2 regions of the Bacillus sp. FSL R7-0646 genome follow, and region 1 is predicted to be linked to the other one. Evidence: a T-box and tRNA genes for the amino acid it is inferred to sense, from the RefSeq annotation. Region 1 holds a T-box; the other holds one or more tRNA genes.
The links. The T-box of region 1 lies ahead of ileS (isoleucine--tRNA ligase). A T-box ahead of a tRNA ligase gene usually reads a tRNA of that ligase, here a tRNA-Ile.
Positions count from the first base shown of each region.

Region 2: it encodes a tRNA-Ile, which carries the amino acid that the T-box ahead of ileS (isoleucine--tRNA ligase) is inferred to sense. The anticodon was not compared.

Region 1 is NZ_CP150217.1:1,690,946-1,694,188, forward strand. It holds gene MKY62_RS08685 (RNA-binding protein) at 1-540, shown strand, start outside; gene MKY62_RS08690 (DivIVA domain-containing protein) at 636-1,130, shown strand; T-box leader at 1,193-1,422, shown strand; gene ileS (isoleucine--tRNA ligase) at 1,474-3,243, shown strand, end outside.
Region 2 is NZ_CP150217.1:3,106,178-3,109,420, forward strand. It holds partial or broken gene glgB (1,4-alpha-glucan branching enzyme) at 1-650, opposite strand, end outside; tRNA gene MKY62_RS16110 (tRNA-Glu) at 837-908, opposite strand; tRNA gene MKY62_RS16115 (tRNA-Ser) at 921-1,011, opposite strand; tRNA gene MKY62_RS16120 (tRNA-Asn) at 1,013-1,087, opposite strand; tRNA gene MKY62_RS16125 (tRNA-Ile) at 1,094-1,170, opposite strand; tRNA gene MKY62_RS16130 (tRNA-Gly) at 1,183-1,256, opposite strand; tRNA gene MKY62_RS16135 (tRNA-His) at 1,265-1,340, opposite strand; tRNA gene MKY62_RS16140 (tRNA-Phe) at 1,363-1,438, opposite strand; tRNA gene MKY62_RS16145 (tRNA-Asp) at 1,449-1,525, opposite strand; tRNA gene MKY62_RS16150 (tRNA-Met) at 1,571-1,647, opposite strand; tRNA gene MKY62_RS16155 (tRNA-Ser) at 1,672-1,764, opposite strand; tRNA gene MKY62_RS16160 (tRNA-Ile) at 1,772-1,848, opposite strand; tRNA gene MKY62_RS16165 (tRNA-Met) at 1,854-1,927, opposite strand; tRNA gene MKY62_RS16170 (tRNA-Ala) at 1,953-2,025, opposite strand; tRNA gene MKY62_RS16175 (tRNA-Pro) at 2,032-2,108, opposite strand; tRNA gene MKY62_RS16180 (tRNA-Arg) at 2,117-2,193, opposite strand; tRNA gene MKY62_RS16185 (tRNA-Gly) at 2,204-2,275, opposite strand; tRNA gene MKY62_RS16190 (tRNA-Leu) at 2,291-2,375, opposite strand; tRNA gene MKY62_RS16195 (tRNA-Lys) at 2,382-2,457, opposite strand; tRNA gene MKY62_RS16200 (tRNA-Thr) at 2,539-2,614, opposite strand; tRNA gene MKY62_RS16205 (tRNA-Val) at 2,630-2,705, opposite strand; gene MKY62_RS16210 (hypothetical protein) at 2,986-3,183, opposite strand.

The sequences.
Region 1 (3,243 bases):
GAGCCGTCTGCCGAAGATTTTCAGCTTCAAGCCTGGGAAGTCATCTACCCGCAAAAATTTGCCTCCATCGAGCATCGCGAGCTTCTCGGCTCATTGATGGGCATCGGATTGAAGCGCCAAAAGTTCGGCGATCTGATCTTTTCGGACGGAACATGGCAGTTTATCTGTTCGGAAGAAGTCGCTGATTTTGTTTTCACCCAGCTGACACAAATCGGCAAGGTGAAAGTTTCCCTTGAAAAAATTCCGCTTTCAAAGCTTAAAGTACCGGAGCAGGATGTCGAAATAAGGGATGATACGGTTTCATCTTTGAGGCTTGATGCGATTTGCTCGGCAATGAGCAGGCAATCCCGGCAGAAAGCACAGGTTCTTGTGAAAAACGGCCTCGTGAAAGTGAACTGGAAAGTCATCGAAGACCCTTCATATGCACTGGCTGAAGGGGATATGGTTTCGATCCGGGGATTTGGCCGCTTCAGAATGAAAAACATTGACGGCAAAACGAAGAAGGGCAAATGGAGATTGACGTTTGAAAAACAAAAATGACGCGTTTTAACAGTTTTTTCTCCGCCCGGTCGAATTTTGCTTTATAATGTTGACTAGGACAAGTGTACATAAAGAAAAAAATGGAGGTGGGCAGCATGCCTTTGACGCCAAATGACATTCATAATAAAACATTTACGAAAGCGTTCCGCGGCTATGATGAAGATGAAGTGAACGAATTCCTGGCCCAGGTGAGGAAGGATTATGAGATCATTCTGCGCAAAAAAAATGAGCTTGAAACAAAGGTGAACGAGCTTGACGAGCGTCTCGGCCATTTTTCGACGATCGAAGAGACGTTGAATAAATCGATCCTTGTCGCACAGGAAGCGGCAGAAGACGTAAAGCGCAATTCCGAGAAAGAAGCGAAGCTCATCATCCGTGAAGCTGAGAAAAACGCAGATCGGATCATTAATGAGTCTCTTTCAAAATCGAGAAAGATCGCTATGGAAATCGAAGAGCTGAAAAAGCAGTCAAAAGTGTTCAGAACCCGTTTCCAAATGCTGATCGAAGCGCAGCTTGACCTGTTGAAAAACGATGACTGGGATCATTTGCTTGAATACGAAGTAGACGCAGTAATGGATGAAAAGGAATAGATTTTCGTTTGCAATCTTGACATACCGTCATCTGTTCGCATATAATACGTTCATAAATTGAGTGAAAAACGTTTGAGAGGGACAGACATTGATTCCTGAAAACAATGAAAGCGACCCGGGGGCGGTGTAAGCCCGGGATTGTTGGAATCGTTGTGTATCAGCCCTCAAGTTTCCTTTCTGAACCGTCCAGTAGGAAAGGACGTCCCATCACGTTACGATGTTTGAGCGGATAAGCCGAATCGGCTTGTCTAAAAGGGTGGTACCGCGAGATCAAAGCCTTCTCGTCCCTTATGGGATGAAAAGGCTTTTTTTGTTTTAGAAAAGATGTTTTGGAGGAATGGTAATGGATTATAAAGACACGCTCTTAATGCCGAAAACAGATTTTCCGATGAGAGGAAACCTGCCGAACCGCGAACCTGAAATCCAGGGGAAATGGGAGGATATGGACATTTACAGCCTCGTTCAGAAACGTACCGAAGGCCGGCCGATGTTCGTGCTTCATGACGGACCGCCGTATGCGAACGGCGATATTCATATGGGGCATGCGCTTAACAAAGTACTGAAGGATTTCATCGTCCGTTCGAGATCGATGAGCGGCTATCATGCGCCGTACGTTCCGGGCTGGGACACACACGGCCTGCCGATTGAAACAGCGCTCACGAAGAACAAAAAAGTGAAGCGCAAAGAAATGACAGTTGCCGAATTCCGCAAACTTTGCGAAGAATATGCATGGCAGCAAATCGAAGGCCAAAAAGCGCAATTTAAGCGGCTCGGTGTCAGAGGAGATTGGGAAAATCCATACGTGACGCTTAAGCCTGAGTTTGAAGCGCAGCAAATTAAAGTATTCGGCGAAATGGCGAAAAAAGGCTATATTTACAAAGGGAAGAAGCCGGTTTACTGGTCTCCTTCAAGTGAGTCTGCTCTGGCTGAAGCGGAAATCGAGTACCATGATAAACGCTCTCCGTCTATCTATGTTGCATTTGATGTAAAGGATGGAAAAGGCGTATTAACAAACGGCGAAAAGATTGTCATCTGGACGACAACGCCGTGGACAATCCCGGCCAACCTCGGCATCGCCGTACATCCTGAACTGGAGTACAGCGTCGTTGCTACCGGCGGCGCGCGCTACGTGATGGCAAGCGCATTGATTGAAAGCGTGGCAAAAGCGATCGGCTTTGAAGATCATGAAGTCGTTCAGACTGTTAAAGGTAAAGATTTGGAACATATCGTCGCAGTTCATCCTCTATACGGCAGAGATTCGCTTGTGATGCTCGGCGAACACGTAACAACAGATGCCGGTACAGGCTGCGTTCATACCGCTCCAGGACACGGGGAAGACGACTTTATCATCGGTCAAAAATACGGGCTTGACGTGCTTTGTCCGGTTGATGAAAAAGGACATATGACGAGCGAAGCCCCTGGTTTTGAAGGACTGTTTTACGATCAGGCCAACAAGCCGATTACAGAACAGCTCGAAGAAAAAGGCGCTTTGCTGAAGCTTGATTTCATCACTCACTCCTATCCGCACGACTGGAGAACGAAAAAACCGACTATTTTCCGTGCAACCGCCCAATGGTTCGCTTCCATCAAAGACTTTAGAGACGAGCTTCTTGAAGCGGTTAAAAAAACTAAATGGGTGCCTGAATGGGGCGAGACACGCCTCTACAATATGATCCGCGACCGCGGCGACTGGTGTATTTCAAGACAGCGCGCATGGGGCGTGCCGATTCCGGTATTTTATGCGGAAAACGGGGAGCCGATCATCACGGACGAAACGATCAACCACGTTTCTGAACTATTCAGGGAGCACGGTTCGAACATTTGGTTTGAAAAAGAAGCGAATGAACTGCTTCCGGAAGGCTTTACTCACCCTGGAAGCCCGAACGGCAAGTTTACAAAAGAGCAGGACATCATGGACGTCTGGTTTGATTCAGGTTCGTCTCATCAGGCCGTACTGGAAGAGCGCGAAGATCTTGTAAGACCTGCCGACTTGTATCTGGAAGGATCTGACCAATACCGCGGCTGGTTTAACTCATCGATTTCGACAGCGGTTGCCGTAACAGGCAAAGCACCTTATAAAGGCGTGCTTTCGCACGGTTTTGCTCTTGACGGA
Region 2 (3,243 bases), 1.4 Mb from region 1:
CCATATCTGCTCGTCGGACTGTAGTACCCTGTTGTCTGGTAGCCCCATGAACGGTCAAACGGGTGCTCTGTCAGCGGCATCAGCTCGATATGTGTGAATCCGTGTTCTTTGACGTAAGGAATGACCGTTTCGCTCAGTTCCCGGTATGTGAAAAAACGTCCATCCGCTTTCTTTTTCCACGAACCGATATGAAGCTCGTAGATGGAAATCGGTTTTTCATACACGGCTTTTTGCTGCTTTTTCTTTTGCCACTTCCGGTCGCCCCATTGGTATCCGGCCAATTGATAAGTGACCGATGCCGTTTTCGGCCTCACTTCAGAAAAAAAAGCATAAGGATCAGCCTTCAATTTCGTTTCATTTGCGGCTGTAATCATTTCATATTTATACAGCTCCCCTTCTCCAATACCGGGGATAAACAGTTCCCATATGCCTTCCTGATGACGCTTTTCCATTCGGTGCAGGACACCGGACCAGCCGTTAAACGTTCCGGCGATTCGAACCTCCTTCGCATGCGGGGCCCAAACACAGAAACGGAAGCCTTGGCGGCCGTCCTGTTCCGTCTGATGAGCGCCGAAGAACCTGTAGCTTTCATAAAGCCGACCTTCATGAAAGAGATGCGCTTTAATATCCGAGGCACTCACACCAGCCATTGATTTCATCCTTTCTGCCACTATATTTAAAGAATACTCTTTTATTCGGATAATATGGCTTGATCCCTTTAATGAAAGCGCTTCTTTTTATTGACAAAGTTCAACAATTTTCCTTTTAAACATTGACTGATGTCATATTTGAATATAAAAAAACTCCGCATCGAAATGATGCAGAGTTTAACATGATGACCCGTACGGGATTCGAACCCGTGTTACCGCCGTGAAAGGGCGGTGTCTTAACCACTTGACCAACGGGCCTTATTGAAAAAATGGCGGAGAAGGAGGGATTTGAACCCTCGCGCCGCTTACGCGACCTACACCCTTAGCAGGGGCGCCTCTTCAGCCACTTGAGTACTTCTCCATGGCTCCGCAGGCAGGATTCGAACCTGCGACCGATCGGTTAACAGCCGATAGCTCTACCACTGAGCTACTGCGGAATATCATGGTGGGCCTGAATGGACTCGAACCATCGACCTCACGCTTATCAGGCGTGCGCTCTAACCAGCTGAGCTACAGGCCCATGATATGCAAATGGAGCGGGTGATGGGAATCGAACCCACGACATCAGCTTGGAAGGCTGAGGTTTTACCACTAAACTACACCCGCATTTCGCATGGGGCGGTTGATGGGAATCGAACCCACGAATGCCAGAGCCACAATCTGGTGCGTTAACCACTTCGCCACAACCGCCGCAATATATAGAATTGTAAAATGGTGGCTCGGGACGGAATCGAACCGCCGACACACGGATTTTCAGTCCGTTGCTCTACCAACTGAGCTACCGAGCCTTTGTTAAAATGGCGGTCCGGACGGGACTCGAACCCGCGACCTCCTGCGTGACAGGCAGGCATTCTAACCAACTGAACTACCGGACCATTTTGGCTGCACCTTTCGGGCAATCCTCATTTAATGAGTGAATTTGGTTGCGGGGGCAGGATTTGAACCTGCGACCTTCGGGTTATGAGCCCGACGAGCTACCGAACTGCTCCACCCCGCGATGATCAAAATAATAAATAATATATGGCGGAGGAAGAGGGATTCGAACCCCCGCGGGCTTTGACACCCCTGTCGGTTTTCAAGACCGATCCCTTCAGCCAGACTTGGGTATTCCTCCGTAACAATGGTGGACCTTGTAGGACTCGAACCTACGACCGGACGGTTATGAGCCGTCTGCTCTAACCAACTGAGCTAAAGGTCCTTTAATAGCGGCGGAGGGAATCGAACCCCCGACCTCACGGGTATGAACCGTACGCTCTAGCCAGCTGAGCTACACCGCCATGGTGAATATTAAAGATAACAAAGTGGAGCCTAGCGGGATCGAACCGCTGACCTCCTGCGTGCAAAGCAGGCGCTCTCCCAGCTGAGCTAAGGCCCCGAATAGTGGTCGGGAAGACAGGATTCGAACCTGCGACCCCATGGTCCCAAACCATGTGCTCTACCAAGCTGAGCTACTTCCCGTTATATAATGGCGCGCCCGAGAGGAGTCGAACCCCTAACCTTTTGATCCGTAGTCAAACGCTCTATCCAATTGAGCTACGGGCGCTGGATGATTAAGCGGAAGACGGGATTCGAACCCGCGACCCCCACCTTGGCAAGGTGGTGTTCTACCACTGAACTACTTCCGCAAAATAGATTGGCAATGCGGATGAAGGGACTTGAACCCCCACGTCTTTAAAAGACACTAGAGCCTGATTCTAGCGCGTCTGCCAATTCCGCCACATCCGCATGAAATGGTGAGCCATGAAGGACTCGAACCTTCGACCCTCTGATTAAAAGTCAGATGCTCTACCAACTGAGCTAATGGCTCCAATACTGCAATGAAATCTGAAGACTTTTTCGAAAGCTATCTGTCTTTTTTCAGCAACTTTTATATTGTATCATAAAATCGTGGTGCCGGCAAGAGGACTTGAACCCCCAACCTACTGATTACGATTCAGTTGCTCTACCAATTGAGCTACACCGGCCCATTCCAATATGAATGGTGGAGGATGACGGGATCGAACCGCCGACCCTCTGCTTGTAAGGCAGATGCTCTCCCAGCTGAGCTAATCCTCCGCGTCAGTTGTTGGAGTAACTCTCGATCTGACAAGGACTATTATATACGGGAATACACCCATTTGTAAAGGCTATATTAAAAAAATTTTATTTTCAGTTTATTCTATCACAACAGACGAATATGGATACTTCGTTCCGCTCAATCCGCATGATGGCATCAAAAGCTTAGGAGCAACATTTATCCCTATTGACGGCTTATAATAGGTTCTCCAGACGCTCCATGAATTCCTGTCTCTTCCCCATGGTAAATTTGTATTCGAATTGATTTTTCAAAACAATTTTAAGCCCGTTTCGAACGATAAGCAATATATTTCGCTTCTCGACTCTCTCTATCCCGACTCTTAATAGCAAGCGGCGTGTTTTGAAAATGAACGTCGTACTGCTCAAAATATACGCATTCATTTGTCAATCCTCCAGCTACCTCAATCCCTCGAAATCCATTTGCCGGAACATCCAGCATCCACTCTTCTATTTGCATGGGTTTTACTCCCTGGCTTCACTGATTTTATGCATGCCAATGTGCTTATTGGCTTCATAT